Asticcacaulis excentricus CB 48: one gene and its partner. Each later gene encodes a partner of the first gene's protein in a complex. Links are inferred from orthologs where the notes say so. Each region holds a gene or a part of one and is shown in the gene's direction. Other genes may lie near its edges.

Evidence for each region.
Region 2: the proteins of ASTEX_RS06980 (region 1) and xseA are in contact, whole or in part, in a cryo-EM structure (PDB 8TXR), measured with the Escherichia coli proteins. The link is inferred for Asticcacaulis excentricus CB 48 from one-to-one orthologs.

What each region holds. Positions count from the first base shown.
Region 1 is NC_014816.1:1,508,415-1,524,270, reverse strand. What follows is about bases 4,068-7,064. They hold ASTEX_RS06980 (exodeoxyribonuclease VII small subunit), read left to right. Parts: upstream 4,068-5,444; coding sequence 5,445-5,684; downstream 5,685-7,064. Other genes in these bases: dxs (1-deoxy-D-xylulose-5-phosphate synthase), read left to right, coding at 6,901-7,064; ASTEX_RS06975 (polyprenyl synthetase family protein), read left to right, coding at 5,689-6,597; ASTEX_RS06985 (histidine phosphatase family protein), read left to right, coding at 4,783-5,385; ASTEX_RS06990 (SAM-dependent methyltransferase), read left to right, coding at 4,068-4,633. In the rest of the region: ASTEX_RS07015 (DUF1365 domain-containing protein), read right to left, coding at 1-60; ASTEX_RS07010 (NAD(P)/FAD-dependent oxidoreductase), read right to left, coding at 57-1,436; ASTEX_RS07005 (sigma-70 family RNA polymerase sigma factor), read left to right, coding at 1,604-2,242; ASTEX_RS07000 (ChrR family anti-sigma-E factor), read left to right, coding at 2,239-2,892; ASTEX_RS06995 (DUF2177 family protein), read left to right, coding at 2,920-3,345; more of ASTEX_RS06990, read left to right, coding at 3,401-4,067; more of dxs, read left to right, coding at 7,065-8,823; ASTEX_RS06965 (RcnB family protein), read right to left, coding at 9,444-9,872; ASTEX_RS06960 (AbgT family transporter), read left to right, coding at 10,140-11,741; ASTEX_RS06955 (alpha/beta hydrolase fold domain-containing protein), read right to left, coding at 11,897-12,973; ASTEX_RS06950 (cold-shock protein), read left to right, coding at 13,514-13,717; tRNA glutamyl-Q(34) synthetase GluQRS, read right to left, coding at 13,772-14,599; ASTEX_RS06940 (HNH endonuclease), read left to right, coding at 14,754-15,314; ASTEX_RS06935 (hypothetical protein), read left to right, coding at 15,361-15,678. UniProt on the Escherichia coli protein: Bidirectionally degrades single-stranded DNA into large acid-insoluble oligonucleotides, which are then degraded further into small acid-soluble oligonucleotides.
Region 2 is NC_014817.1:1,283,955-1,299,738, reverse strand. The notes cover bases 4,255-7,179. They hold xseA (exodeoxyribonuclease VII large subunit), read left to right. Parts: upstream 4,255-4,857; coding sequence 4,858-6,501; downstream 6,502-7,179. Other genes in these bases: ASTEX_RS17410 (alpha/beta hydrolase), read right to left, coding at 6,512-7,179; ASTEX_RS17420 (PAS domain-containing protein), read right to left, coding at 4,255-4,732. Outside these bases: ASTEX_RS17440 (TonB-dependent receptor plug domain-containing protein), read left to right, coding at 1-636; purD (phosphoribosylamine--glycine ligase), read right to left, coding at 677-1,942; ASTEX_RS17430 (DUF2200 domain-containing protein), read left to right, coding at 2,051-2,404; ASTEX_RS17425 (glycoside hydrolase family 27 protein), read left to right, coding at 2,479-3,825; more of ASTEX_RS17420, read right to left, coding at 3,812-4,254; more of ASTEX_RS17410, read right to left, coding at 7,180-7,615; ASTEX_RS17405 (DUF2093 domain-containing protein), read left to right, coding at 7,742-7,960; ASTEX_RS17400 (M23 family metallopeptidase), read left to right, coding at 7,936-8,832; ASTEX_RS17395 (response regulator), read left to right, coding at 9,067-9,564; flagella assembly cyclic-di-GMP phosphodiesterase TipF, read left to right, coding at 9,685-10,962; ASTEX_RS17385 (DUF5694 domain-containing protein), read left to right, coding at 12,056-13,123; ASTEX_RS17380 (TIGR01459 family HAD-type hydrolase), read left to right, coding at 13,225-14,097; ASTEX_RS17375 (response regulator), read left to right, coding at 14,188-14,610; ASTEX_RS17370 (hypothetical protein), read right to left, coding at 14,613-15,029; ASTEX_RS19545 (protein phosphatase CheZ), read right to left, coding at 15,204-15,784. UniProt on the Escherichia coli protein: Bidirectionally degrades single-stranded DNA into large acid-insoluble oligonucleotides, which are then degraded further into small acid-soluble oligonucleotides.

The sequences.
Region 1 (15,856 bases):
CACCTTGGGCGCAAAGCGGTGGTGCATGACGGGGCCGGCATAGAGGGCCGGGCGCATCATTCCGCCGCCTCCAGTAGGGTGCGGCTCGGTTGCCAGAAGATGCGTGAGCGGCTCCAGTCAAAGGCCCATGGGCGCGAAACGCCACTGATAGCCTCAGCAACGGCGAGACCCGATTGGAGGCCGTCCTCGTGGAAGCCCGCACCAAAATAGGCCCCGCAGAACCACGTGCGGTTGACACCCTGTAAGGCTCCCAACTGCGTCTGGGCGGCGATGGCGGCCTGATCGAAAAGGGGGTGGTCGAACATCATTCGCTTGATCACCTTGTTTTCGGCAATCGGCGTGACGGGGTTGAGCGTCACAAACACGTCCTGACCGGGCAGGTTTTGCAACAGGTTCATCCAGTAGGTCACGCACAGCATACGCCCCGCCGTCATCTCGTCCTTGCGGCCGATATAGTTCCAGCTTGCCCAGGCGTGGCGGCGGCGCGGCATCAGGCTGGCGTCGATGTGCATCACCACTTCGTTGTCGGTGTAGCGGAAGGCCGACAGCACCTCACGTTCCTGCGGCGTGGCATTGTCACCCAATATACGCAGGGTGTCGTGGGCGTGGGTGGCGAACACCACCTCGTCGAAGTGATGCCTCTCGCCTTGCGTATCGGTCAGGGTCACACCTTCGGCTTGGCGTTCGGCCCGCAATATGGCGCAACTGGTGCGGATGCGGTGTCTGAACGGTTCAATCAGGCGCTTTACATAGGCCTGAGAGCCGCCGGTGACCGTGCGCCACTGGATGCGTTCGGCCAGATTGAGCTTTAGCAGACCATGATTTTCAAAGAAGTTCATAAAGGCGCGGAAGGGATAGTCCATCACCTCGGCGGCCGATGTGGACCAGATGGCGGCGGCCTGCGGCACCAGATGGTCCTCGATAAAGGCCCGCGAATAACGCCGGCTGATCAGATACGCGCCCAAAGTCAGGGTCTCATCCTGACGCGCCTTGTAATCGAGGGGGGCGGTCTTGTAGAAGCGGACCAGATCCCACATCAGGCGCAGGAAACGCGGGCGCGCCACATTGCCCCACTGCGCCAGAAGCCCGGCTAAGGACACAGAAGCGTATTCCAGACGCCCCTTGTCGATGGAGACGCCGAACGACATGTCAGAAGACTGATGCGGCGCGCCGATATAGTCGAGCAGGGCCGTCAGATTGGGGTAGCAGGGCGTATTAAAGACGATAAAGCCCATATCGACCCACAGAGGGGCTTCGGCGCTGCCGATATTGACGCTGTGGCTGTGGCCGCCGGGTCGGTCTTCTTTTTCAAACACCGTGATGTCATTGTGTGGGTGGAGGTGCCAGGCGGCTGATAAGCCGGAAATCCCTGTGCCCACAATGGCGATACGGGGGCGGCGGGAAATGTCCGGGGTGGCGCGGCTGGCGTCGTACATTCTTGTGTCCTTATATATGCTGCAACGCTTACGCCGGGAGTCGAGCGCTGGATCATCCTATCTGATTTTCCGGAAATACTATTCTGATTCATCCAAACCTGTGGCCGCGGCGTAAAAGCCTCATGACAACAGCCAAGTCCACATCGACTCTTTACGGGCGGCCTCAAATGTCCTTTGACCGCGACGATTTAATCGGGTCTTCTGCGCGTATGATCGTCGCAGAGACTGGCCTGAGCCGGGGAGGGCGTCCCGTGGGTGTGCCCGAAGCCCTGATTTTACGCATCGCCGAAGGGCGTGACCGCGCGGCCTATGCGCAATTGTTCAGTCAGTATGCACCCAAACTCAAGGCCTTCATGATGGGGCGCGGTCTGACCGCCATCGAAGCCGAAGATTTGGCGCAGGATGCCCTGCTGAATGTGTGGCGCAAGGCGTCCTACTTTGACCCTTCCAAGGCATCAGCGACGACGTGGATCTATTCTATCGCGCGGAACCTGCATATCGACGGCGTGCGCAAGCAAAAGCGGGCGCAGACCCTGCCGGAAGACCTGTGGGCCCCGGAGCCGGAACAGGCTCCGGATACGCACCTGATCGGGGTGCAGGACGCCAAAACCATCGGTGTCCTGATGCAGACCCTGTCGCCGGAACAGCGTGAAGTGGTGCGTTTGTCGTTTTTTGAGGACCTGTCGCATGGAGACATCGCTCAGGCTCTTTCTATCCCTCTGGGGACTGTGAAATCACGCCTTCGGCTAGCGTTGTTGCGGCTGCGGGCGGCTTTTGAAACGCGAACTGAAAGTAAAAGCGTATGACGTCCATCAGCCATCACCTCGATGAGGTTATCCTGCTCGACTACCACCGCGGTCGTCTGAATGCTGGTCAAACCCTTCTGGTCGAAACGCATCTGGAAATGTGCCCACATTGCCGCATGTCGCTGCGCCTGTTTGACGCCATCGGCGCGTCTATGCTGGACGAGGTTTTGCCCGTCGATATGTCGGATGACGCGCTTGAGCTCGCGTTGGCGCGTATCGAGCGCCCCGAAGAAGCGCCTGAGCCGCGCGTTGCGCCCGAACTGCCCGCCTATCTTAAGGGAATTGAGTTGCCTGAGTCTGTGCGAGCAGCGGCCTTTAAGCCCCGCTACTGGGGCGCGCCCGGCGTTTGGATGGCGCATCTTGACGCCCCAAAAGATGGGCGCGGCCTGACCTATCTGATGTACGTCAAGGGCGGCATGCAAATGCCGGTTCACGACCATCAGGGGCTGGAGATGACTTTGGTTCTAAGCGGCTGTTTCAGCGACGATCGCGGGGCTTATCATCCAGGCGATTGCGTGTCGTGTGACGAAGGCGATCACCATTCGCCCCTGATCGCGTCGGACGATTGCCTGTGCCTGATCGCGGCGAACGCGCCCATCGCGCCGAAGACGCTTTTGGGTAAACTGTTGCAGCCTTTCGCGCGTATCTGATCCGACCCACATTTCCAAAGGTGAGGCATGAAGATGTTTCTGAGCGCGCTCGTCCTGACCCTGATCGCGTTTGCGGTCATTGACACCGTATGGCTGACTCTCACCGCCGGTCCTCTGTATAAGCCATTGATGGGCGGTCTGATGGCTACGCGTATCAACATACCGGCTGCCGTAGCGTTTTACTTGCTATATGGTCTTGGTGTGACGTGGTTCCTGACCTATCCGGCCTTGTCCGGACAGTTGCCGGTTCATGGTTTGGCCGCTGGATGGTCACTGACTGTCAGTGCGGCACTGTTGGGGCTGATGGCCTATGGCACCTATAATCTCACAGCGATGGCGGTGATCCGCGACTGGTCCTTCAAGCTGGTGGTGATCGACATGATCTGGGGCGCCGCGCTGACCACGGCCGCATCGCATCTGGTCGTGTTCACCGGGCGGCTCGTCAAGATATAGATTTTTTGCAGCGCGCGTTTTCTTTATAATAAAAAACTCAGACGGAGGCGGCCCTATGTCCAGCACCTCGACAACCCTCGGACCCCATTTTGCCACAACGAACGCTGATCTGCATGTGGTACCGAAGCCGCTGCGGCGGCCGTTGAAGACGCTGCGACATAACTGGCATCGCGGCAATCTCGACATCATTCTGCCCAATGGCACGCCATTTGAAATCCGCGGGCGTGAGCCCGGCCCGCACGGCGTGCTAAAGGTCAATGATTTCCGCTTCCTGCGTCGCGTGCTGTCGGCGGGTGATGTCGGTTTTGCCGACGGTTACGTAGCTGGTGAGTGGGACACGCCCGACCTGCCGGACCTGCTCGAAGTGTTCACGCTGAACATCGACCGGCTGACGCGCTTTTTTATCGGTAACCCCTTTATGCAGATGATGAGTCGCCTTCTGCACAGCTTCAACCGCAACACCAAGGAAGGGGCGCGGCGCAATATCTTTGCCCATTACGATCTGGGCAACGCTTTCTATGGCGAGTGGCTGGACGCCACCATGACCTATTCGTCAGCCCTGTTCAAAGGCACTGACGACCTTGAGCGGGCGCAAACGGCTAAGTACGCGGCGCTCGCGCGACTGGTTGATCTTAAGCCGGGGCAGAACGTGCTCGAGATCGGCTGCGGCTGGGGAGGCTTTGCCGAATACGCCGCCCGGATGGGCGCCAGGGCTACCTGCCTGACCATTTCGCCATCTCAGCACGACTATGCGGTCGCGCGCATGCAGCGGCTGGGGCTGTCCGATCAGGTCGAAATCAAGCTGCTCGACTACCGCGATGTGACGGGCGAATACGACGCCATTGTCTCTATCGAAATGTTTGAGGCGGTCGGGATGGAGTACTGGGACACCTATTTCCGCAAGGTGTCAGACTGCCTGAAGCCGGGCGGTAAAGCGGCGCTGCAAATCATCACCATCCGTGACGAGCTGTTCGAAGATTACCGTCAGCGCCCGGATTTCATTCAGCGCTATATCTTCCCTGGCGGTATGCTTCCGTCGCCGTGCAAGCTGCGAAGCCATAGTTCCAGGGCCGGTCTGTCGGTTCTGTCGGAGCAGTCGTTCGGCCACGACTATGCCCGCACGCTGAATATGTGGGCGCGGCGCTTCGATGCGGCCTGGGGCGAGGGGCGCATCATCGGTTTTGATGAAGCATTCCGCCAAATGTGGCTGTTTTATCTCGCCTATTGCGAAGCGGGCTTCCGCACTGAGCGTACCGACGTGGTGCATTTCGCGCTTCAGAAAGCTTGAACTACCCGGCATCTTGCCGGTCCGGCGCGTCCCATACCGCCTGTGCAGGACGCATTTAAGCACTTGTCTCCCCCCATTGGGCGGGCTACCAAACCTCTCACTAAAACGGAGCGGGAATCGTTTTCGATTCCTGTCAGAGAGGCAGCGGTTTGGCCAAGAGCGGCACAGCGCAGAAGCAAGACGGGGCGATTACCCTCGTGCGGCACGGCGAACCGGCCCTTTCGCGGCGCGTCAAGCTGACGGCGGCCGGTTATCGCGACTGGTGGGGGCGATATACGCTGGCCGGGCTTCTGGAAGGGCAAATTCCGCCGCCACAACTGGTCAAATGGGCACAAGAGGCAGGCTATGTCTACTCCTCGACCCTGCAACGCTCCATTGAAACGGCTCGCGCGGTTTGCAAGGACAAGCCTTTTGAGTCGCTTGATCTATTTATCGAAGCGCCCTTGCCGCCGCCGAATTTTCCGAACTTCCTGACTTTTTCGCCTAAATACTGGGGCGGGATTTCCCGTTTCTGGTGGTGGGCCTTCAATCACCATGCGGGCGAGGAAACGCGCAAACAGGCCGAGGCCCGCGCCGCGGCGGCCGCGCGCCTGCTGCACGACAAGGCGCAGACGGGTGACGACGTCTTGCTTCTGGCCCACGGCTATTTCAACTGGATGATTTCGCTCGAATTGGGAAAATTAGGCTATAGCCAAACGTGCGAGCAGGGGTTTAAGTACTGGGGCTGCCGTCGCTATGAGCGACGCGCCTGAGTGGCCCTGGCTGAACGCCACCCTCCTCCTTACCCTAATTGCGTAACGAAAGGCCAATGATGACCGTACCCGCCGAAACTTTGTCTTTTGAGGACGCGCTGGCCCAGCTTGAGCGCATCGTGGCGGAGCTTGAGTCTGGTCAGGCCCCGCTGGAAAAGTCTCTGGAACTTTATAAACGCGGTGCTGCGCTGAAGGCCTTGTGCGAGGAGCGCCTTGAGGCCGCCCGCCTTCAGGTCGAAAAGATCACCTTGTCCAAGACCGGTCAGGTCGAAGGCACGGCTCCGGCGGAGTTCAACTGAGGTGATGCCGGTCGCCGCCAATTCCGACCTGCCGCCGCTGCATGAACGGATGCAGGAGACCGCCGATCTGGTGACCATGGCGCTCGATGAGCTTTTGCCGCGCGCCGAGGGGTTTGAGTCGCGGCTGACCGAGGCTATGCGCTATGCGGCTTTAGGGCCGGGCAAGCGGCTTCGACCGTTTTTTGCGCTGGAAACCGGGCGTCTGTTCGATGCGGATTCTCAGGCAGTGCTGAGGGCGGCGTGCGCGCTGGAATGTATCCACGCTTATTCGCTGGTGCACGACGACCTGCCGTGCATGGACGACGACGATATCCGCCGTGGGCAACTTACCGTGCATCGCGCCTATGATGAGGCGACGGCGGTGCTGGCCGGGGATGCGCTTCAGACAGTGGCGTTTGAGATTCTGGCTTCCGAAGATACCCATGAAGACCCGCGGGTGCGGGTGGAGCTGATCTCGCGGCTGGCTCTGGCTTCGGGGGCGCAGGGCATGGCCGGCGGTCAGATGATCGACCTGATCGGCGTGTCTGATGATCTGGGCGGTGTGGCGCGAATGCAGCGTATGAAGACCGGCGCCCTGATTGTCCATGCGTTCGAGATTCCGATCATTATTGCCGATGCTCCAGAGAAAGAGGCCAATTCCCTGATCCATTTTGCGCAGGATCTGGGTCTGGCCTATCAGATTGCCGACGATCTTCTGGACGTCGAAGGCGATCCGGACCTGCTGGGCAAGGCTGCGGGTGGCAAGGACGCGGCCAAGGGCAAGACCAATTTCGTCACGCTTTTGGGACTGGATGAGGCGAAGGCGCGGGTGCGGCTCCTGTCAGAACAGTGTAAGGCACGGCTGGAGGTTTTCGGGACTGATGCGGACATTCTGCGCGATAGCGTTGATTTTGTGCTTAAGCGGCAGAGCTAAGTGTGAGTTTCTCCCCTGAGATCTGCGCAGAGTAACGGAAAGCCGTCGCTACTGGACAAAACCTTGCCGCAGTTTTATGTCGGTTATGCTAGTATCGTGAATATGAAGTTCGCTTCATTCGGATATCGACAACTGTGCGAACTTCATATTCAAAACGATACTGGCTACAATAAGTAGCTAGTATCCCGTAGAATCTGAAATCCGCCAGAGGGCGATATCAGGCCAATGCGAATTTCAGATTCAGGACACTAGAGACGAACAAAACCATTGCCGGTTCTGATCCGGCCTGTGAGTGCACCGCTTATGCCACAACCCGAAACGCCGGTCCTGGACACGCTGACGGTCCCGGAAGCGATCCGCCATCTGTCCGCCGCTGAGCTGAAGACGCTGGCCGACGAGGTGCGCGCCGAAACCATTGATGTGGTGTCGAAGACGGGGGGGCATCTGGGCTCGGCGCTGGGCGTGGTCGAGCTGACCGTAGCGCTGCACCATGTATTTGAAACGCCCAGCGATATTCTGATTTGGGATGTCGGTCATCAGTGCTATCCGCACAAGATTCTGACCGGACGGCGCGAGCGTATCCGATCCTTACGCCAAGGCGGCGGCCTTAGCGGCTTCACCAAACGCTCGGAAAGCCCCTATGATCCGTTTGGCGCGGCACATGCGGCCACCTCGATTTCGGCTGCATTGGGTTTTTGCGCGGCGCGTGACCATAAGGGCGAGACGAATAAGGTCGTGGCTGTCATTGGCGATGGTTCGATGTCGGCCGGCATGGCCTATGAGGCGATGAACAATGCCGCAGAAACTACCAGGAATCTGACGGTTATTCTAAACGATAACGATATGTCGATCGCGCCTCCGGTCGGCGGAATGAGCGCCTATCTGGCCAATCTGGTCTCCGGCGGCGCCTATCAAGCCGTGCGCCGCTTTGGCAAGAGCGTTGCCGAACGCCTGCCGCGTGCGCTGTTTGAGATGGTGCGCAAAGGCGAGGAGTTTTCGCGCACCTACGTGACCGGTGGCACCTTCTTTGAGGAACTTGGTTTTTATTATGTCGGGCCCATCGACGGGCACGATATGGACAACCTTTTGTCGGTCTTTAAGCGCGTGCGCGACATCACCGACCGCCCGGTGCTGGTGCACGTGGTCACGCAAAAGGGCAAGGGTTATGCCCCCGCTGAAGCCGCCTCTGACAAGTATCACGGCGTCGCGAAATTCGACGTCATCACCGGTGAGCAGGCGAAGCCGAAGGCGAATGCCCCTAGCTATACTGAAGTCTTTGCCGCCGAGCTGATTAAGCAGGCGCAGATCGACCCGAAGGTGGTGGCCATCACCGCCGCCATGCCGTCGGGCACGGGACTTGACCGTTTTGCTGAGGTGTTTCCGACGCGTTGCTATGACGTCGGTATCGCCGAACAGCATGCCGTGACCTTTGCGGCCGGTCTGGCGGCGGACGGCATGAAGCCGTTTTGCGCGCTCTATTCGACCTTCCTGCAACGCGGGTACGATCAGGTGGCGCACGATGTGGCGCTTCAGGACCTGCCAGTGCGCTTTGCCATCGACCGCGCGGGTCTGGTCGGGGCCGATGGGGCGACGCACGCTGGGACGTTCGATATCGGCTATCTGGGGACGCTGCCTGGTATGATGATAATGGCGGCCGCGGATGAGGCGGAACTGGCGCGCATGATTGCCACGGCCACCGCCTACGATGACGGGCCCTCGGCGTTCAGATACCCGCGCGGTGAAGGCGTGGGTGTCGAAATCCCGGCCGTACCGGAAACCCTGGCTATCGGGCGCGGGCGTATCGTGCGCGAAGGGTCAAAGGTGGCCATCCTGTCGCTAGGGGCACGCTTGCCGGAGGCTTTGAAAGCCGCCGACCTGCTGGGTGCGCGCGGGCTTTCGACCACGGTGGCTGATGCGCGGTTCGCCAAGCCGCTGGATAAGGAGCTGATCCTTCAACTGGCGCGCCACCACGAATGCTTGATTACGGTCGAAGAGGGCGCTATGGGCGGCTTCGGGGCCTTTGTGCTGCACTATCTGGCGGGTGAGGGCGCGCTGGATAACGGTCTAAAAATCCGCACCCTGACCCTGCCGGACCGCTTCCAGGATCACGATAAGCCGGAAAAGATGTACGCTGATGCTGGCCTTGATGCGCAGGGAATTGCGGCTTCCGCCATGAAGGCGCTGGGGTTCAGCGAGGCCGACATCGCCAAGTCAGCGGTGCTTTAACCCTGCTGGGCTGTCAGGGCCGTTTCCGGCTCTTTAGAAACAATCTTGAACAAGGCGACCCCCGCTCCAGTGGGTCTAAGGCGGTGTTGTTCCCAGTTTTGCAAGGTCTTAACTCTGACGTGCATTAGACGCGCAAATTCGCTTTGCGACGGACCGAGTTGTTTCCTCGTTGCCGTGGCATCGGGCGGCGCGAGGGTTCGTCCCGTCCGGCGGTGATTTCTGCTGCCTCCCCGAGGCTTTGTATCAGATCGGAAAAGCAGTGGCTCGTACACCATAGCGCCTTCACCAATTGTGCCAGAGTGGCGACTTTACTGTCCGTCAGAAATCCTTCTTCGATTTGGGATAGACAACCAGCGTCAGAGTTTTCTGGTCGGGTCTGATCTGATCCAGTAATAAGTGGCGCCCACGCCGCCGCCGCCCTTGATCAGGTCGCCCCAGTCGGGGTGAGTCGCGAGACGCCTTTGCAGATGCCTGTACTCATCATGCGAAAGCAGTTAGGTGAGCTGACAGGTGAAAGCAGATGTCCCAAGAAATTCCATCGAACGGCGTTGTGCACCAATGGCGGATATGGACGAGATAAAAACGGCGCCCCATTTGAGCGCCGTTTCTCATTCAAGGCCTTAATTGCTGAGCACAATCGCGGCGATCAGGCCAGTGGCTACCGCCGCCAGCACGTAGCGGTCATCGACCTGCCGCCATTCATAACCGCGCGGCGGGGCATAGAGGTGGCGGTGACGGCGATAATCTATGGCATAGCCCCGGTCCCAGTCACGATAGGCCACGTAGCCGCCGCGACGCCATTCGGAGCGTTCGCGCCATCCATATTGGCGACCGCGATCATAGCTGCGGTACGAGTCGTAGCGTCCGCGCCGGTCGTCGTAACGGTCATAGCGTTCGTATCTGTCATCGCGATCATCGCGATCATACCGCTCGTGTCGGTCGTGGCGATCATAACGCCCGTGGTCACGCGGTTGTGCCGCCGCTACATCAGCCAAAAGCAGGGAGCCAGCCACCATAGCCAGCAAGGACGTAGTCATTATGCGTTTCATAACGGTCTCCTGTCGTGCCCCATCCCTTTGATTACAGACTAATCCCGCCTGCCTGAACCGAGCATGAACGGATATATGGCGTAGGCATTCAGTCGCCTCTTCCCTGAGATAAAGAAGTGATTGAGCGTGGACCGATGCCTGATAAGCAGATCGTCCCTTATCTCCTTTATCTTTTTTGTGAATTGCCATCGATTGCACGCATTGGTTCCGGTTTACAGACGCAAAACCTTCGCTAACCTGAGGTTTTAAAGTAAAACGGAGCGCAGGGTGACCGAGCCGCAATCGCAAGACGCCATACGGCGTTCCAAAGGCTTTCTGGGGCTGGTCGAAAGGGCCGGAAATCTGCTGCCGGACCCAGTGATGATCTTTGTTTGGCTCATCCTTGGGCTGATGGTGCTTTCGACCATCGGCGCGCATTTTAGCTGGTCGGCCTCCATTCCCTATAACGGCGACGAAGCCCCGCACTGGGCGACGCTGGACAATGGCGTGGTCACCTATACGGCGACCAGCCTGTTTACCGCTGAAAACATCGGGCGGTTACTGGTCGATATGCCCAAAACCCTTACCGGCTTTGCACCGTTAGGCGTCGTGGTCGTAGTCATGTACGGGGCCGCCGTGGCCGAACGCTCAGGACTGTTTTCAGCGCTGATCCGCTCATCCCTGCGCAATGCGCCGCGTGCCATCCTGACCCCTTGCGTGATCATTACCGGCATGGTGTCGCACCATGCGTCGGATGCGGCTTATGTCGTGTTTATCCCTCTGGCCGGGCTGATCTACGCCTCGGTCGGGCGGCACCCGCTCGTGGGGATTGCTGCTGCCTTTGCCGCTGTGTCGGGCGGCTATGCTGGCAACATCACGCCAGGACAGATCGACGTGCTGCTGTTCGGCTTCACACAGGAGGCTGCTCGCATTATTGATCCGGCCTGGACGATGAATCCGCTCGGCAACTGGTGGTTCATCCTCGCCATTGTCTGTCTGTTCACCCCGGTGGCGTGGTTTATCACCGATAAGGTGGTCGAGCCGCGTCTGGGCAGATGGGGCGGTTCACCGGATACCGAACTTCAGGCCGAACTGGCCAAATCTGAAATCACACCCGCTGAGAAAAAAGGTCTGAAACGCGCCGGGATCGTTGCGGTGTTGGTGGTGGCCGGGTTCGCGGCTCTGGCCCTGTGGCCCGGCTATACCCCGCTGATCAACGAAGACGCGACGGGTCCGGCGCAGCTTCAGCCCTTCTATGCCGCCCTAATTGCCGGCTTCTTTCTGCTTTTTATCGCCACCGCCATCGCCTTTGGCACCGCGGCCGGGACCATCACATCTGACAACGACGTGGTGAAGATGATGGGCGAAGGGATACGCTCGCTGGCGCCCTATTTAGTGTTTGCCTTTTTCGCTGCGCACTTTGTGGCCATGTTTAACTGGTCAAGGCTGGGGCCGATCACCGCCATCAATGGCGCGGAAATCCTCAAAGCATGGGATTTACCCGCCCCGCTGTTGCTGGTTAGCGTGCTGCTGTTCTCGTCGATACTCGACCTGTTTATCGGCTCGGCCTCGGCCAAGTGGTCGGCGCTGGCCCCCGTGGTGGTGCCGATGTTCATGCTGGTCGGTATTTCGCCTGAAATGACCACAGCCGCCTACCGCATGGGCGACAGCTACACCAATATTATGACGCCGCTGATGTCCTACTTCCCGCTGATTTTGGCCTTCACGCGACGCTGGGACAAGAGCATGGGCGTAGGGTCTCTGCTGGCCCTGATGCTGCCCTACGCCTTGAGTTTTATGGTGGCGGGGATCGGCCTGACGGCGGCCTGGGTGGCGCTTGATCTGCCGCTTGGGCCGGGTGCACAGGTCCACTACACCCCGGCGGGGTAGGCTTGTGAAGCTTTGACCATAGATTTCACAGATTATTTTAATCAGAGGTCGGTTCCAAACCCTTGTCTTTTCTCATGGACGCGTTTTGGACGGCATCGCATCTGTGTAATCTGTGGTTCATTCAAAAATGCGGTCCCGCAAAGAGACCGCTTCTATCAAGGCGAGTCAGGGTTGTCCGTGGTCAGTTCACGCCACAACGCCGCCATATCGCGCACGGCAGTCTGAGCGTGATCAACCACCCCGGCAAACAGCGGGAAACCCAGAGGCAGGGTGTCATAGCGACGATAGAGGATGTGCGTGCGGCCCTCTCTCAGACGCAGGGCGTAGCGTTCGGCCTGTGCCGCCAGCGGATCGAGCCCGGCGGAGACGATCAGGGTCCTGGGCTGACCATTGATCACCTCTTCGTGTAGCGGCGACAGGGCGACGTCGCTCAGGCCCGTGCCGGCCCCGGCATAGTGGCCAGTCATGAGGTCAAGATCAGCGGCGCTGATCGGCCAGCTCCGCGCGAAGGGGCTCGTTTTGAGGTTCGGGTCTGACAGGTCAAGCAGAGGGGTTACCAAAAGCTGCGCCACGGGCAGAGGCTTGAAATCGCGTCGCAGATCGAGGCACAGACGCGCCGCCATATTGCCGCCCATGCCGATGCCGCCGATAGCCGCTTGGCCCGACGTCGCGCCCAACCGACCCAAATTACCCAGCGCCCACTCCCAGGCCAGGCGCGCGTCGTCATACCCCGCCGGAAAACGATGTTCCGGTGCCAACCGGTAGGCGGGCAAAAACACCGGACAATGCGCCTCATGCGCCAGGAGGCTGGCAAAGGCGAGGCTGAGTTCCGGACCGCCCAGCACCCCTCCACCATCGTGGAACAACACCAGTAAATAGGAATTGTGGTCGATACGCTGCGGCCGAACCAGTTGGCCGTTGATCAGCCCGCCATCGCCGACGGCTTCGATCTTCACCCGAACCTCAGACCCCACGCTCATCAGGGCGGCTGCCTCCTGCCAGTCTTCGCGCGCCCCTTCGACCGAGGTGCCGACAAGGCTCAGAGGTGTGCGCTTATCCGGACGCGCGAAAAAAGTCCTCCATAGGAAGGAGATCTGCGTATCGAGCGTGCGCCCGTCCACGTGCACAATGCCGCCGCCAGACAGGAATTTCAGTACGGAGAAGGGCAGGCGCAAGACCTGACGCAGAAGTAGGCGTCTCAGGACGGACTGACGAGGTGGCGACAAACGCATGGATGACCTGAAAAAAGCGCTTTCCAAAAAGTCTCACGCACTTTTTGGATTAAAGCGCGTTAAGCCGTAAATTTCGAGCGTATTTCGATTCAGCGTGACCAAATACGCTCTAAACAATGGTTACCACTGTGTTAGGTCGGATCAGGCGGGACGGCAAGACGGGGGAATGCGGATGACAGTCTTGAGGTGCCCCATCCAGAGGGTTACGACTGAACGTGGTGCATTGTCTCATCTGGCACGATAATACCATAGCCGCGCAAGCAACTTCGGCTCAGTAACAGTAAGTATTAATAATGAACTTTGAGATCACAAATCGGTAACGATGATTTATTGCCGGAGGGCGCGGTCTATATGGGATTTTTATTTGACCGGCTGACAAAGCTGCGTCTTACTCTCTGACGCAATTCGTTATCTGGCTGCTGACTGCTCGGACGCGGGACTTCCCGTTTTCCTGAACTCAAACTGCGCTACCGAGACCGACGATTGTAGGGGAGATTTGCTCCCGAACACCTCGATACTGCTTTTGACTAAGGAGAGCACATGGCCGAAGGTACGGTTAAGTGGTTCAATGCCACCAAGGGTTTTGGTTTTATTCAACCGGCCGAAGGCGGCAACGACGTCTTTGTCCACATCACTGCTGTTCAGCGCGCGGGCCTGCAAGGCCTAGCGGACGGTCAGAAGCTCTCCTATGAGCTTCAGACCGAGCGCGGCAAGACCGCCGCTGTCAATCTGCAATTGCTGTAATACATCGGTTTCAGCGTTTGAAACAAAGCCGTCCCGTTCTGCGGGGCGGCTTTTTCACGCCTTAGCCGTCGCCGCGATAAGAGCCTTGATCGCCTCTGTGTCCATACCCTCAATCCGGTAATCGCGCAGGCTCCTTGATCCTTTGCGTTTCGCAAGTCGGCGCCCTTGATCGTCGAGCAGCAAGGCATGATGGCAATAGAGCGGCGTTGGGAGGCCCAGAAGCCGTTGCAGCAAGACCTGCGTATGGGTGGCGGCAAACAGATCGTGGCCGCGGTGGATGTGCGTTATGCCTTCCCGCGCATCGTCAATAACGACCGCTAGATGGTAGGCAACGCCGATGTCTTTGCGCCCCAGCACCACATCGCCATTTACCTCGGGCCACGCCGTCTGGGGGCCGGTTTCGCCGTCCGGACCGTGCCCGGTCTCGACAAAACCCAGCCGCTTCCATTCTGCGCCTAGCGCCTCACACGCCGCCTTCAAAGATAGACGCCACGAAGGTTCGCGCTCGGCCGGCCCGTCTCCCGCCACAGCATCCCCTTCCTGTGGGGCACCTTGCGCGGCTTGCGCAAGTTCCTTGCGCGTCTTGTAACAGGCATAGACCAGCCCGCGAGTCCGCAAAGTCTCCAGCGCCGCCTCATAGTCGGCCAGATGATCGGATTGCCTCAAAGGTGGCTCAGGCCACTCCATCCCCAGCGCGCGTAGGTCTTCGTAAATCCCTGTCTCGTATTCGGGGCGGCAGCGCGTTCGGTCGATGTCCTCGATCCGTAAGAGGAAAGTCCCGCCCGCCTGGCGCGCCGCCTCAAACGCAGTCAGGGCCGCATAAGCGTGGCCCAGATGCAGGTAACCGGTCGGCGAGGGGGCAAAACGGGTGCGGTAGGTCATAAGCCCTTCCTATAAACGCTGTCATCCAAACTTCACTGTTTTCTTTTTACGGAATCGGGTTCTTACTGAGCTTGTGGATAAGCTGCTTAGCTAGAAGGAGCTCGGTCTTCCGGTACGATTATCCCTTTGCATCCCCGATGGCATGGAGGCGTCCATGCAGGTCCTGAAACATCCGCCCTCTGACTGGCGAGCTCTGGTCCTGAACGCCGATTTCAGGCCGCTCTCCTATTATCCGCTTTCGACCCGCCCGTGGCAGGATGTCGTCAAGGCGGTCTTCGAGGGCCGCGTCGATGTGGTTTCGACCTACGATGTCGAAATCCGCTCGCCCTCGATGACCATGCGTCTGCCCAGCGTCGTCAGCCTCAAGACTTATATCGACCAGAACCGCCCGCCGGCCTTCACGCGCTATAATGTTTTCCTGCGCGATCAGTTCAGTTGTCAGTATTGCGGCTGTCGCCACGACCTCACTTTTGACCATGTGCTGCCCGTTTCGCAGGGCGGCAAGTCCACGTGGACCAATATCATCACCGCCTGCGCCCCGTGTAACTTGCGTAAAGGGGGAAAAACACCCCAACAGGCACAGATGGCACTGGCCAAAAGTCCACACCGCCCGACAATGTATCAGCTTCAGGAGCTGGGACGTCGTTTTCCACCTCACTATCTTCACGAAAGTTGGGTAGATTACCTGTATTGGGATACGCTGCTTGAACCCTGACGGGGGCTGAGGGGTGTATATGGGTATTCTTCGGGCTGATTAAGACATGTCGCAGCGCGTGCGCTTTGAATTGGATCGCCGGAATTTCGGCGTGATACGCTTTCCCCGTGATAAGGGGCAGACTCTGGTGCCCCTGAAACCCATCGAGGCGGCGCTAGCCCGAACGCTGGACGTACAGGTTGAGGCGCGTCGTGAGCGCCTATTTGGCCCCAAGATACCGCGCTTTGCTTATATGGGTGAGGTGCTGTGCCTAAGGGTGCTCGACTCCGGTGATGCGGTGCTTGACCTTTCACATGCTGATGATGAGGCGCGTGAAACGATCATCGAACATATGCGCCTGTCCGAGGATTTTGAGAGTTTCTAAGCCACTGATGTACACGAATGGCCGCGCGGATGCGCGGCCTGCAGGAATGTTCATTGTGGAATTTATGAAGTCGGCGCACAGGTCATCTGTTTCAAGCGGGGTTCGCCCGCAGCATCTGTGTAATCAGTCGGGACTTTCTTTTGAGGTTTCACACGCGGGTGCTGACGTCTTCGCTCTT
Region 2 (15,784 bases), on another replicon or contig:
TGGGAGACGGAGCTGAACGCCAGCTACCGCTTCTGGGACAAGGGCGCGCTGGTGCTGAAATTCATCCATAAGGACGTGTCGGACGTCATCGACCGCGTGCCTATTGTCGCCGCCGACGGCAGCGTGTTTGACGCCAAAGGGAATATTGGCGACGGAACGGCCGAAGAGATCGGGGCCACCTTCACCCTGCCGATGGACCGCCTGCGCATCCCCGGCGGCATGCTGAAATTCAACGGCAGCGTCTTCCTCTCGGAAGTGACCGATCCGGTGACGAAGGAAAAGCGCCGCCTATCGCGCCAGACCGAAACCGACTGGCTGCTGGAGTTTTCGCAGGACCTGCCGGTGCGTCGCACTCAATGGGGCTTTTCGGTTTGGAACGGCTATGACGAAAAGGTCTATCGCGCCTCGGAAATCTCTTATGCGCGCGGGAGCGCGAAGCTGAACCTGTTTGCCGAATATAAGCTGAACCCGAAGACCTTGTGGCGCCTTGAACTGAACAACCTGCCGGGCCGCGTGCACGACTATGACCGCGTGCGCTATGACGGCGACCGCGCCACGGGCACGGTGCGGGCGCTGGAGCTGACACGCAACCGCTCAAAGCCGTGGCTGTTTATCCGCGTGCGTATGGAGTTGTAGGCCCTGATCGCCGACGCACGCATCGGCCAAAGACCGCTGTTCAGAGTGCGCGCCAGCCGATGTCGGAGCGATAGAACCCCATCGGCCAGTCGATTTTGGCAATCGCGTCATAGGCAGCGTCACGCGCTTCCTGAATCGTCGCCCCGCGCGCGCAGATATTGAGCACGCGCCCACCGGCGGCCGCCAGACGCCCGTCGTCCAGCCGCTTGGTCCCGGCATGGAAAACGCTGACGTTCGGGCCAAAATCTTGCTCAGACCCGCGAATGATCGAGCCGCCGAGGGGGCTGTCCGGATAGCCATTGGCGGCATAGACGACGCAAACGGCGGCATCTTCGTACCATTCCGGCGCTGGCATGTCCTTCAGTCGGCCCGTGGCGGCGGCCAGCAGATAGGGCACCAGATCGCTCTTAAGGCGCAGCATCAGCACCTGACACTCAGGGTCGCCGAAGCGGGCATTATATTCGACCAGACGCGGGCGGTCATTTTCGATCATCAGACCCGCATAGAGGACGCCTGTATAGGCGTTCCCCTCGGCCTTCATGCCCGCCATAGTGGGGGCCAGAATCTCACGCTCGGTGATGTCCAGAATATCCTGTGTCACTACCGGCGCGGGGCTGTAGGTGCCCATGCCGCCCGTATTGGGCCCGGCATCGCCGTCAAAGGCGCGCTTATGGTCCTGCGCATAGCCGAACAGGAGCGCCGTTTCGCCATCGGCAATGGCGAAGACCGAGGCCTCTTCGCCCGCCATAAACTCTTCGATGACCACGGTTTGCGACGCCGCACCGTAACGCCCGCCGAACATGGCCTCAAGCTCGGCATAGGCGTCGGGTAGGTCGGGCGAAATGGCCACGCCCTTGCCGGCCGCCAGACCGTCGGCCTTGATGATGTAGGGCGCACTCTGGGTTTTCAGATAGGCCTTGGCGGCATCAAGGTCAGTGAAGGTCTCATAGGCTGCGGTGGGGATAGTGTGGCGCTGGCAGAAGTCCTTGGTGAAGGCCTTCGACGATTCGAGTTGCGCGGCCTTTTGCGTCGGGCCAAAACAGGGAATGCCGACGCCTTTCAGGGCATCGGCAATGCCCTCGGCCAGCGCCGCCTCCGGACCCACCACGACCAGATCGGCCTGCATTTCAACCGCCAGCGCCGTCAGGCCGGCCACATCGGTGACCTTGAGGTCGTGCACCTCGCCCAGCGCCGCCATGCCGGGATTGCCCGGCGCAATGGCCAGACGCGCCACGCGCGGCGATTGCCGGATTTTCCACGCAAGGGCGTGTTCACGGCCGCCCGAACCGATCAGCAGGATATTCATGGGGGTGACTTCCGACAGGACGGCCCCCGGGTCAAGCGGAAAATCAGCGTTTGCGATCAAGCTTTACTCGGTGCAGGATCGGTGCAGGCCTTAGAAGCGGAAACCCACATGACCCCGCATCGTATCTATGCAATGAGTGTCGCCAGCGTCTATGGACATTACGTGACGAAGGCGCAGAAAAAGGCCCGCACGCAGGCCGAGGTCGATGAGATCATCCGCTGGCTGACCGGCTACGATCAGCACCAGTTGGTGGCACATCTGGAAGCGGAAACCCACTTCGAGGCCTTTTTTGCACAGGCCCCGCTCCTACATGCGTCGCGCAGCCTAATCAAGGGGGTGATCTGTGGCGTGCGAATCGAAGAGATCAAAGACCCGCTGATGCGTGAAATCCGCTATCTGGACAAGCTGGTCGACGAACTGGCCAAGGGCAGGCCCATGGAAAAAATCCTGCGCAACGCCTGAGCCGTCGCATTTTCCCACTGGCATTCTGACCGCATCGCGCTAATAGTCAGACAAATGCAAAAGAGGAATCCGCCATGTCCATGCTGAACCGCCGCGCCCTGTTTGCCGCCCCGGCTCTGATCGGGGCCGCTACCGTCCCCGCCGTCGCGGCCACGCAGCCGAAGTCACCGACACTGCGTGCGCCGAAGCCGCCCATGGGCTGGAATAGCTGGAACAGCTTTGCCACGACGCTCACCGAAGCGCAGGCGTTGGAGACGGCCAAGATCATGGCCGATAAGCTCTTACCCTCAGGCTATGACGTCTTCACCGTGGATATTCAATGGTATGAGCCTAATGCCACCGGCTATGAGTACCGCCACGGAGCGGAGCTGGCCATGGATGGCTATGGCCGCCTGTTTCCTGCGCCGAACCGTTTCCCGTCGGCGGCCGATGGCGCCGGTTTCAAGCCGCTGGCCGACAAGGTGCACGCCATGGGCCTAAAGTTCGGCGTCCACCTGATGCGCGGCATTCCGCGTCTGGCCTATGAGAAGGACCTGCCGATTCTGGGCACTAAATACACGGCGCGCGACGTGGCCAACCCCAACTCCGTCTGCACCTGGAACACCGACATGTACGGCGTCGATATGTCGAAGCCAGGCGCTCAGGCCTATTACAACTCGGTGTTCAGGCTGTTTGCCGACTGGGGTGTGGATTTCGTCAAAATGGACGATATGAGCCGCCCCTATGACATCAATTGGCCTGAAATCGAGGGCGCGCAAGCTGCCATCGCCGCGTCGGGCCGCCCGATCGTGCTCAGCCTGTCGCCCGGCGAGACGGACCTCAAATGGGCGGTCCATGCGCAGAACCATGCCCAGATGTGGCGCATTTCCGACGACTTCTGGGATAGCTGGGACATGCTGAAGGCACAGTTTAAGCGGCTGGCCGACTGGAGCCCCTATCGCCGTCCGGGGGCGTGGCCCGATGCCGACATGCTGCCTCTGGGCCTGCTGGCGCTGGGGCAGCGCAAGACCAAGTTTACGCCGGATGAGCAGCAGACCCTGATGACCCTGTGGTCGATTGCGCGCTCGCCACTGATCATGGGCGGCGATCTGAGGGCGCTGGATGAAGCGACGCTGAAACTCCTTAACAATAAGGAGGTGATCGCCCTCAATCAGGATAGCGTGAACAACCTGCCCGTCTCGAACGACGGCGCGCAGGTGGTGTGGACGGCGGAAACCGCAGACGGAAAAGCGCGCTATCTGGCTATTTTCAATATCAGCGATCACCCGCAGGTGGTTAACCAGCCGCTGAAAGCCATCAATGCACCGCAAAAGGCGCGCGTGCACAATCTGTGGACCGGCGCCGTTTCGACGGCGGACGAAGAGATTTCGCTGGAGCTGCGCGGCCACGCCAGCGCCCTGTACAAGCTCACGCCGCTATAGATTTGCGTCCCGTAACGTCCTGAAGCACGCCGAACAGCGACAGGGGCTGCCCCGCCTCGTCGCATTCGACCGAGCCCTGACTGAAGACCGTGCGGATGTCACCATCGGCACGGATCAGTCGGGCTTCGAAGCTATACCCCTCACCGCGGTAGGCGGCGGCCTTCACGCAGTCGCTGACGCGCTGACGGTCATCGGGGTGATAGCACTCCAGTGCATTGGTCAGGTCGGGGTGAAAGATTTGCGGCGTCAGACCGTGGATGCGGTAGACGCCCTGCGACCATTCCACCGTCTGGTTTTCCAGATCGACGTGCCAGTAGCCGACCCCGGCCACCGCCTCCATCATCTCCAGCTTCTTCTGATTTTCGTTGCATCGACGCACAATGCTCTTCTGCATCTGGGCGTCCTTGCGCAGCGTCATCAGCGACGACACGGTAGCTGCCAACGTGGTCAGACGCGCCCGGTCGCGCGCGCTGAATTCGGCGCGCGGCTCGGTGTCGATGACGCACAGGGACCCCACAAGCACCTCACCGAAGCGGATAGGCGCCCCGGCATAGAAACGGATATGCGCTTCACCCAACACCATCGGATTATTGGCAAACCGAGGGTCCTTCGTGGCATCCAGCACCACCATCACCTCATCGCGACAGATGGTGTAGTCGCAAAAGGCCTGCTCGCGCGGGGTTTCACAAACCGACAGACCGACGCTCGACTTAAACCACTGGCGAATCGCGTCGATCAACGAGATCGCCGCCATTGGCGCATCGAACACATCAGCGGCCAGCCGGGTGACCTGATCAAATTCGGGTTCGGCCTCGCTGTCGAGGATCTCCAGAGTGCGTAAGGCGTTCAGGCGCTGGGCCTCCTGCCGCTGGACCTCGGAAACCGGTGCGTCTGTTTCGGTTATCATCAGGTGCCTTTCTCTTTTTTATCGCTCTAGTTTAGCACAGAATAAAGAAAACAACGTTATTTCCGCGTGTGCAACCGGTCATTTCGTCACGTGACAGTTTTACGCGTCAGAGGTAAACGGGTGACATGTCCGAAGACCTCCTCAGCCCCGTTGATTCGCAGTCTAACAGCCCGCCCTGGTCGGTATCCGAACTGGCTGGAGCGCTGAAACGCACGATTGAGAGCGCCTATGACCATGTGCGGCTGCGTGGCGAAATCTCCAAGGTCACGCGCCATACCTCGGGCCACGTCTATCTGACACTGAAGGACGACCGCGCCGCCATCGACGGCGTCATCTGGAAGGGCAATATCAGCCGCCTGAAAGCGCAACCGCAGGCCGGGCTTGAGGTCATCGTGACCGGTAAGCTGACCACCTTCCCCGCCTCGTCCAAGTATCAGATCGTGATTGAGAGCCTGGAGGCCGCGGGGATCGGGGCCCTGCTGGCGCAGCTTGAGCGCACCAAAGCAAAGCTGCACGGCGAAGGTCTGTTTGCAGCGGAACGCAAAAAGCGCCTGCCTTTTGCGCCGAAAACCATCGGCGTCATTACCTCACCGACCGGGGCGGTGATCCGCGACATCCTGCACCGTATCCGCGATCGTTGGCCCTGCCGCGTCATCGTCTGGCCCGTCATTGTGCAGGGTGACGCCGCCCCAGCGCAGATCATTCAGGCCCTGAATGGTTTTCAATCGGGGGCTGTCCCGCGCCCGGACGTGCTGATTGTAGCGCGCGGCGGCGGTTCGGTCGAAGATCTGTGGGCCTTCAACGACGAAGGGCTGGCGCGCGCCGTCGCCGCGTGCACCCTTCCCGTTATTTCCGCCGTCGGGCATGAAACCGACACTACCCTGATCGACTTTGTGTCGGATCGCCGTGCCCCCACCCCTACGGGGGCGGCGGAAATGGCGACGCCCGTCCTGAGCGAACTGCGCGGCTTTGTGCTCGATCTGGAGCGCCGCCGTCTGGGCAGCTTTGATCAGGCCCTGCGCAACCGGCGTGAGCGCGTGGCCCTGCTGGGGCGTGCCCTGCCCAAGCCACAGGACCTGATCGACGCCGCGCAACAAAGGCTCGACTACGCAGCGCACCGACTGGGTGGCGGATTATTGCGCAATCTCAATGCCCACGACACGGCCTTTGCCCGCACGGCGGCGCGTTTTTCACCCGCCCTGCTGGAGCGCCCACGTCACCTCAAGGCCGAGCGCGTGACGCAACTGTCCGAACGCGCCACGGCGGCCCTGACGCGCGGCGTGGAGCGGCAAAGGGTTGAATTTACACGCCTATCGGCGCGCCTGACCCCGGCCCTGACCCTGCGCCCGCTCGACCTGAAGCGCGAGGCCCTCAACCGCCTGAACCAGCGTTTCGATGCGGCCCTAAACCGTCGCCTCGACGACAGCGCACGCCGCGCCCGGCTGCCTGAGTTAGAGCAACGTCTGGCCGCCGCTTTGGCTCGCCTCTTGAGCCAGAAATCCGAGCGCCTGCACCGGTTGGATCAGTTGCGCCTGAGCCTCGACCCCGACCGGCCGCTGAACCTCGGATTCGCCCGAGTAAGTCGCGCCGATGGCCACCTCGTCACCTCTCCCGAAGGGGTAGGCGTGGGCGAAGCCCTGACCCTGACCTTCAAGGGCGACCGCACGCTGGACGTTGTGGCCAGCGACGGCACCTCAGCCCCCCCGACCAGACCCGCCACCAAGCCCAGACCGACCCCTCTCAAACCCGAACAGGGCAGTCTGTTTTAGGCCTCAAGATTCAGTCCGACGCGGGAAAGACGGCCTTCAGGGCGTCAAGCAGGGCCAGGTTCCACACAAAGAGATCGTGGCCCGCATACATACCTGTGAAATGGCAGGTGAGCCCGGCCACCTGTGCTTTCAGACAGGTTTTTTCAGCCCCGCTGTAAAACTGATCATAGCGCCCGGCACTGATGTAAAGTTTGACATCCTCCCTACCGGAAAAGGTGAAACTGCCGGGGCCGGCACTCATACCGGCAGACGCCCCTTGCGCAAACGCATCCGGATGCCTGAGCGCAAAAGATAAGGACCACGATCCGCCAGCGGAAAAGCCGTAGGTCAGGCGATCCGCCCGCCGCGTACTGACCCGATAACGCGCCTCGACGAGCGGCATGACGTCTTTCAGAACGAAGGCTTCATGATCGGCATAGGCCTGCGGATCGACCTTCGGCGAGGGTAGATATTCGCGGTTACGCTGATCAAACCCGCCGTTGGTGGCGGGGCCTTCGCCGCTCCAGATTCCCACCAGTACGACCGGGCGGATGACACCCTCGTCTATCAGCCGTTCCACGATCCGCGCAAAGTGACCGACCGAGCGGCCATCGGCCATATAGACCACGGGATAGCCTTGCGACGGCGCCGGGCGTTTCGGTCTGTATAGGGTCAGATTCCGCCGGGCTTTTAGATGGGCGCTGTCTATTTCCACCTCTTCGAGGCTTCCACTCAGTTTTGCCACAGCCTCAGGCTCCGCAGGTGCGTCAGGCCCGTGCCAGTAAAGCCGCGTGGTCTTATCGGCGGATGTCTGCAACCCAATGACCGATCGGTTCAGATCCGGAAACGCCAATGTCAGGCCCCATAGCCCCTCCCCTAAGGCTTGCATGTCGGGCTGAACCGTGCAGCACAACCGCACAGCTGGCGTAGCCGCGCGCGCGGCGACCCGCAGAAGGGTTCCATCTACCCAGAAGGTCAGGGAGGCGCTACCCAATCGGCGCGTCGCTTCGGCGGCTGTGAAATCAGGGGGGCTGACGGAATAGCCGAAGGTTTCTGACGGGGCCGACTGGGCCATAACCGAGGGCGAAGCCGCGTTCAGTCCTATCGCCATAATCACCCCGAACACATACCGCATAATACCCCTCCCCACCCCGGCGGTCACAACCTATCCGCAAATCAGCAACACGCGCAATCAGGCTTTTATGACGCGGACACGCTGCAGACGCTTGATCCCCTCACGCTAGCGGCTTATGTTCAAGACATGAATATGCATGCGAAGCCGCCCCTACCCGATGAGGCCATCCTCCATTACGGAGACGGTGAATACGCCGTTATGCGTCCCGGCAAGTTCGTGATCTGCGCCGTGTCGGGCAAGCAGATACCGCTGGAGGCCCTGCGCTACTGGAACCCCCGCACGCAGGAGGCCTATGCCGGGCCGGAAGAGGCCACTGCCCGATGGAAAGCTCTGAACGGACGCTAAAACGCCGGCATATTCTAGGAGGCGGGCTCGCGCTGGGCTTCGCCAGTAGCGTAACGCCCGGTCTTCTGAACGCCGATCCGCGACCCTATGGTTCGGTGTGGACGCGCACTCTGAAAAGCGGTCCCTACAATCTCACGGGCAAGTTTGTGCAGGGCGGCTTTGCCATCGGCCGCGCCGAACCGCGTCAGGAGATCATCCTGGATGGAACGGCACGCGGCCTGACCTCGGCGCACGGCGATTTCATCATCGGCTTCGACCGAGACGCGCCGTCCATGGCACGCCTGTCCATCGGATCGGGCCCGATCATGGATTTCGAAATCCTGCGCACCCCCTATGATACTCAGCGCATCGACGGCCTGCCCTCTGATCAGGTCATCCCCTCAGACCCGGCGCTTCTGGAACGCATTGCCAAAGAGCGCGAGCTCAAAAACACCGGCTTCGCCAGTCGCGAAGACGCCATCTGGTTCACCCATCCATATCAATGGCCCTTGCGCCGGTTCGTCAATTCCGGGCGCTTCGGCAATCAACGCATCCTGAATGGCGAACCGAAAAGCCCGCACTACGGCTTCGACATGGCGGCCCCCGAAGGCACGCCCGTCTACGCTCCCCAAACGGCGCGCGTGGCGCTGGCCGAACCCGACCTGCATTTCGAAGGCGGCTTGATTCTGCTCGACCACGGGCAAGGCCTTATCAGCATGTATCTGCACCTGTCCACCCTGACCGTAAAGGCGGGTGATTTCGTGACGATGGGGCAGATTATCGGTCAGGTGGGGCAGAAAGGCCGCGCGACGGGGCCGCATCTTTGCTGGCGGTTGAAATGGCGCGACCGCGCACTCGACCCGTCGTTGTGGATTGCGTCCAGCGCGCAATAAAAGGGTACATATTACCGTACATAAAATCGTTTATCGTATAATAATATTCTTGATTTTCAACTTACTTGCGACACTTCGCCGCTTTGAGCCCGTCGCCCATAAATCGGATGCTTATTTAGGCTTGATCTCACTGCGCCTTCATCGTAACAGCGCTACTCTTTGTCACAGGTTTGCAAAAACAACGCCGCCTTTACATAACAGCAGGGGCAGAGCGTTATCCGGACTTTGGGGGATATGGCAGATTACGGTGCCCTGAAAATTCTGCTGGTTGAAGACAATCAGCACATGCGTTCCATCGTTCTGGCCATCCTCAAGGGGTCGGGCATCCGGGACGTGCGCGAAGCGCGCGACGGTGCCGAGGCCTTCGACCTGCTGCGGCAGTTCCCAGCCGATATAGCGTTGGTCGATTTTAACATGTACCCCATCGACGGGGTCGAATTCACGCGGATGCTGCGTACGGCCAGCGACTCGATCAATCCCTACCTGCCCGTGGTGATGATCACCGGCCATTCCGAACGCTCACGCGTGGTCGAAGCACGCGACGCCGGGGTCAATGAGTTCGTGGCCAAGCCGCTCACCGCCCGCGCCCTCCTCAGCCGCCTCGACGCCGTGGTCATGCGCCCGCGCCCCTATATTCGCTGCGCAAACTATTTCGGCCCCGACCGTCGTCGCAAGGCCGATCAGCCTTACAATGGCCCCCTGCGCCGCGCCAGTGACGGGCTTCTCGCCTAGTCGCGCCCGGCTCGCTTAACGGGTTGTTCATAAATCTTAACGCGCGCTTGGCTTAGCCCGCAAATCGCCGCATAGTCGCCCCCGGCGCGATTCTGCGCGGCTGTTCGACAGGGACACCCGATGGGAAGACTGACCTCCATATTGCTGATGGGAACCTATCTGTTCCTATCCATGGGCGCGGCTATGGCCCTCTATGCGGGGGGATCGGACACCGGCGCGTGTATCGCGGCGGCACTGGCGACGATGGCCGTGTGTTTCGCCATCCACAACTTCGTCAATCAATACCTGTCTGAACGCCGCCTCTCCAAAGAGATTCATCTGGTACGCGACGCTCACCGACTGATGGTCGAGGCCATTGATGTCACTCAGAAAGACATGGTTGAGCTGGCTGATCAGATGCAGCACCAGCGCGTCGGCCGCACCGATGAGCTGACCACCGAGGTCAAGATGCTGGAAAACCTGGTGCTTAAGTTGGGCGAAAGCATTGAGGAACGCCTGTCTGATTGGAAGACCGGACCGGCGCAGGTCGCACCACCCGCCCCTTTGTCGCGTCAGGAACAGCAGGCCATGGCCCTGATTGAGACCGTGCGTCAAGCGCTGATCGAAAATCGGGTGGACCTCTATCTGCAACCGGTCGTTTCTCTGCCGCAGCGCAAGACCATCTATTACGAAAGCTTCTCGCGCCTGCGCGATGCCACAGGGCGCGTGCTGATGCCCGCCGAATATCTGTCTGTGGCCGAACCCGAAGGTCTGGTACCTTCCATCGACAACCTGCTGTTGTTCCGTTGCGTGCAGATCGTGCGCCGTCTGGCCAAGCAGGACCGCCGCATCGGCATCTTCTGCAACATCTCACTGACCTCGCTACGCGATGAAGTTTTCTTCCCGCAGTTCCTGGAATTTCTCAACGAAAACCGCGATTTGGCCGGCTCGGTGATCTTCGAGCTGGGGCAGGATGCTTATGCGGCGCGCGGCGCCATGGAAGCGCGCCACATGGCGCGGCTGGCCGATATGGGCTTCAAGTTCTCGCTGGACAAGATCACCTCGATCGACCTCGACCTGACCGACCTGCAACGTTCAGACGTGCGCTATGTGAAGATAGGGGCCAATGTGCTGCTCGATCAGCTGATGAATATCGACGGTAAGCCGGCTCTGCGATTCCTCAAAGACATCCACGCCGGCGACTACGCCAACCTGCTGGCGCGCTATGGCATCGACGTCATCGCCGAAAAGGTGGAGAACGAGCGTCAGGTGGTGGACATCCTCGAAATCGAAGTCGCCTACGCGCAAGGCCACTTGTTCGGCGAACCGCGCGCCATCAAGGAGCAGGTGCTGCTGGAAACCGCCCCGCCGGCGGGCTTCATCAAATCGACGCTGCCGCCGCAACGCCGCCGAGCTTAAGGTCGAAGTGATGCTGTTACAGGGCTAGACAAATGCAATGCCGTCCCGCATCGGCTCGCTATTCACTGTCCGATACGCACATGTCCGGCTGAGTTTGAGTTTGCAACCTATCGCAGGATCAAGCGCCGGGACGACATCGCCTACTTTAAAATCAATATGGCGTTTGACTATCATCAGTATGTGGATGGTTGTGGCCATAAATGGCTCTCCGCCTTATATTATCCGGGGCTGCATGGCCCCCTGCAAGGTGGCAGTCACGACCTACCAGACGGATATGAACCTCAATTGTGGGCGCAAAGCCATTATTGGCGCAGCCGCCCCGGAAGCAGCACGGGTTCCGTTCGGTCCGCAGCCCGTCATTTCAGATCCAAACACCGCCTGAACGGGCCTGATGATCTGTATTTCCTGATCTCCTAACGAGGGCGCAATCTGTGGGCCTATGATCGCGATAGCGCTATGGCCTTGCGTAACTTCATTGATTCCGAGATGCGATCCGCGCATCAGGATGGATATTCGCGCTTCCTGCGGCACGTTCCTTCCGTATTCAAACATCACAAAGCCCGCGAACCGCTTGTGAAAGCGCTCGATAAGAAGCTCTATTCAAAGGGAGGGGCGCAGTTTGAAAAGCGATCTTTGGGGTCTTTAACGTCGCTCGGCCCAGTACAATTCTAGTCAGCACGGCCAGATTATCTCGCCCCCCTGCTCTCCCCGGCTACTGGCGGCTTGAGGACGCCACCCGGCGCAGCGAGCTGAACGACTGGCTCAATCACCGCATCCGCCCGCTGCTTACGCAACGCGAGCTGCCGGTCAGAGAAGTGGTGATGCTGCGCTGGCGGCGGCTGGTCGAAGATGGCCGTAAGTAGCGTTCTACCTTCTCACACCTGGATCTGGTCATTGGCCCCCCTGTGCCACGGCCTGACCCTCGTCACCCGCGATACGCAGGACTGTGGAAAAGCCCGCGTACCGGTGTTTAATCCGTGGCTTCGCGACTGAGGCCTTTTTGCAAAGCCCCGCGAAGCCGGAACGTATAAAGTATAGACGCGGGCCGAACCTGTGGTAGGCTGTTACGGGTGACGAACCACAAGGGGACATCATGAAGAATTTCTGGGTACGTGCGGGTCTGGGGGTCGCTTTAGCTTTGTCGCTGGGGGTCCCCGCAACGGCGCAAACCCCAGCCTTTGATCCAACCACCTGGAAGCCTTTGGTCGCCGGGCCGAAGACCCAGGTTTTGGTGCTGGGCAGCATCCACCTTAGCAATCTCGAAAAATTTGATCCGGCCTCGATGAACGCGCTTCTCGACAAGCTGGCGGCCTATAAGCCGACGGTCATCACCATCGAAGCCCTCTCCGGCATGCAATGCGATCAGTTACGCCGCTATCCGACGATTTACCCCGGCGTTGCCGATCAGTATTGCCGCCCCACCGACGCGGCGCAAAAGGCCACGGGCCTTGATGTGCCCACCGCCTGTGCGCAGGCGGAGGCGATGCTGGCATCGTGGCCCGCCAACCCCACCCCTGCGGCGCGTCGCCGTCTGGCGGCGACGCTTCTGGCCGCCAATGAGCGGGCGTCGGCGCTGGTGCAGTGGCTGCGACTACCCGTCGCAGAACGGCGCGTCGGCGACGGCATCGACGCGGCCCTGCTTAAACTGCTGACCGACATTGCCGCGGCCCCTAATGAAAACTATCAGATCGCGGCGGTGCTGGCGGCGCGCAGCGGCCTTGAGCGCGTCTATGCCACCGACGATCACACCTCGGATGCGGTTCAAAGCGAAGATCCGGGCTTCGAAGCGGCCATCACCCGCATCTGGTCGAGCCCGAAGAACCCCACCCCGCCCGCGCCGGCCGCCGACGCCAATGCGGCGACCGGTATGTTGAACCTGTTCCGCTATTACAACAGCCCGCCGATGCAGATGTATGCCATCACATCCGACTTCGGAAAGGCGGCGGCGGACAAGACCCCGGAGTATTGGGGCCGTCAGTATGTCGGCTGGTGGGAGGTGCGTAACCTGCGCATGGTGGCCAATATCCGCGCCGCCTTTGTCAAGACACCGGGAGCGCGTGTGCTGAGCGTCGTTGGCGCGTCGCACAAGCCGTATTTCGACGCCTATCTGAACCAGATGCACGAGGTCGAACTGGTGGACGTGGCCAGCGTTCTGAAATAAGGCGTCGCGCTGGGGCGCCTGCCCTGTCCTTTCAGTGAAAAACCGGATTCCCCTTTCCCGGCGCTTGCTCTATGAAGGCCGCTCTCAACGAAAGGCCCGCCATGATCGCCCCGCACCTGCTGACCCATCTGTCCGACATCGCCGCTGAGTATGACGCGGTTTTTTGCGACATCTGGGGCGTCATCCATAATGGCAGGCGGCATTTTCCCGAAGCCTATGACGCGCTGCGCCGCTTTAAGGCCGAGCGCGGGCCAGTGGTGCTGATTTCCAACTCCCCGCGCCCGCAGGACGGGCTGAAGGCGCAACTGGCCGATCTGGGCGTCTATGAGGACGCTTTTTCGGCCATTGTGTCGTCGGGTGACGCCACGCGCACCTTCCTGAAAGACTATGCTCAGAAAGGGGCGGCCTGGGTCATCGGGCCGGAACGCGACGCGCCACTATATGAGGGCCTGGGCGTCGATCTGAGCGGCACGCCCGACACGGCTGCCTTCATCTCCTGCACCGGCCTGTTCGACGACGAAAACGACACGCTGGAGCAGTACCACCCCGACCTGAAAGCCGCCGCTCAGCGCGGCATTCCGATGATCTGCGCCAACCCCGACCGCATCGTGCAGCGGGGTGATCAGATCATCTACTGCGCCGGGACACTGGCCGACATCTATATGGCCTTTGGCGGCGACGTGATCATGGCGGGCAAACCCTACGCCCCCATCTACGACCTCTGCTATCGGGCCCTGAACGCGGTGGTCGGGCGTGAGGTGGATAAATCGCGCATTCTCGCCATCGGCGACGGCCTGCCCACCGATGTGCTGGGGGCCAATGGTCAGGGGCTCGACCTCGTCTTTATCGCGGCCGGCATCCACGCCCTTGAGGCAACCAACGCCGAGGGCCAACTGGACGCACAATTGCTGGTCAAGGTGCTGGAAAGCGAAAAGGCCTGCGCCCGTTACGTTTCCACCGCTCTGGCGTGGTAAATAACAACGTCAGGTCGCGTTCCCCAGTAATGTTTTGTCAACAGGTCGCATCCAAAATAAGGATGTCATAAACACTCCTGGGGTGGCGCCGTGTCGCGAACCGTCCTGATCATCGAAGACAGCGCCACTCAGGCGCGTATCATCGCCCGCATGTTCGCGCAGCAGGGCTGCGAAGTGGTCACGGCCAGTTCCTTGACCGAGGCCCGCGCGCAGCTCGATGTCGCGCGCTTCTACCTGATACTCGCCGACATTTTTCTGGGCGAAGACAATGTGTTGGACCACATGGCGGAATTGCGTGAGCGCGCCCCCGGCACCCCCATCGGCATCATGTCTGCCGGTCAGCGTAATGACCCGGTGATGATCCGCACCATGCTCAACAAGGCGCGCCGCGAACAGGCCGACTATCTGCTGCCCAAACCGTTCAGCTATGTCGATGTGAAGCAGATTTGCACTTCCATCGACAGCCGCGACCAGACCGACTTGTCGCAGCAACTGGCGGCGCTAAGGGCCTGATATTAATAGACTTCGAGGCGACCGCCCTCGCGGCGGATCGTGCTCAAACGCGCTTTGGATGGCCCCCGGTAAGGGAATATGCGCATTTCGCCGTCCGTTTCAGACACTATCTTTCCAGCGACTATGCCCTCCTCTCCCACGCGCGGCCCACGGTCGCAACTGGAGAGGATATGGTAGCTCAGCAGCAATCGTCTGGGCCTCGCGTGATCGCTCAATACGGACAGCGGTTCGACGGCGATGACGCCCTCCCCGTCCAGCGTCGTATATTCAAGCACTCTGACCTGCGCGATAAAGGTCTCTTTCGGCGCCATCGGTACTTCATCAAACAGGATCGGCGTTTCCGACATAGAACTTCGGCAGGCCAAAGCCGGCGTTGCCAAAAGAGATACCGCACAGAACAATACACTCAGACGCTTCATGCTCTCCCCCTATGACCGTCCTCCGATGCATTGGAAGGCAACGTCTTTGCTTATCCTATCACCCAAATAGCACAGCAAAAACCCCTTCCGGATAGGGACGGAAGGGGTTTTGCGAAGGCCACCATCACGAAGGCCTGCGGGACAGGCCGTTGACCGGCCTTGTCCGTTATGGGATCAGTCGAACAGGGCGTCGATATCGTCCTGCGAATTGGTCTTGTTCAGTTCTTCCGGCGACATGTCGAACAAGGCGTCGATGTCATCCTGAGACTGAGGCTCATTGCTGGCCGCCGGGGTATCGAACAGGGCGTCGATATCGTCCTGAGAGTTGCCTGCCGCCGGGGCGGGCGCAGGCGCTGCCACAGGCGCGGGAGCCGGGGCCGGTGCAGGCGCCGCCTTGGCCACCGGTTCCGGCTTGGGCTCAGGCTTCGGTTCCGGCTTAGGCTCAACTTTAGGCGCTTCGACCTTGGGGGCCTGCACCTTCAGTTCCGGGGCCGCCGCAGGGGCTTCATCGAACATGGCGTCGATGGCTTCCTGACGGGTTTCCGGCCCCCCAATGGCGGGACCGTTGAGCAACAGGTCGCGGGCGCGCTTTTCACGCTCGGACAGCTCGACATCCTTGTCCTCGACACCCAGCGTAGCCGCCAGCTTGCCGACGCGCTCCTCGATCTGCTTGAGGACGTTGACGACCTTCGACACGCGCTGGCCGGTGATGTCCTGGAACGAGCAGGCTTCGAAAATCTTCATCACCTCGTCGT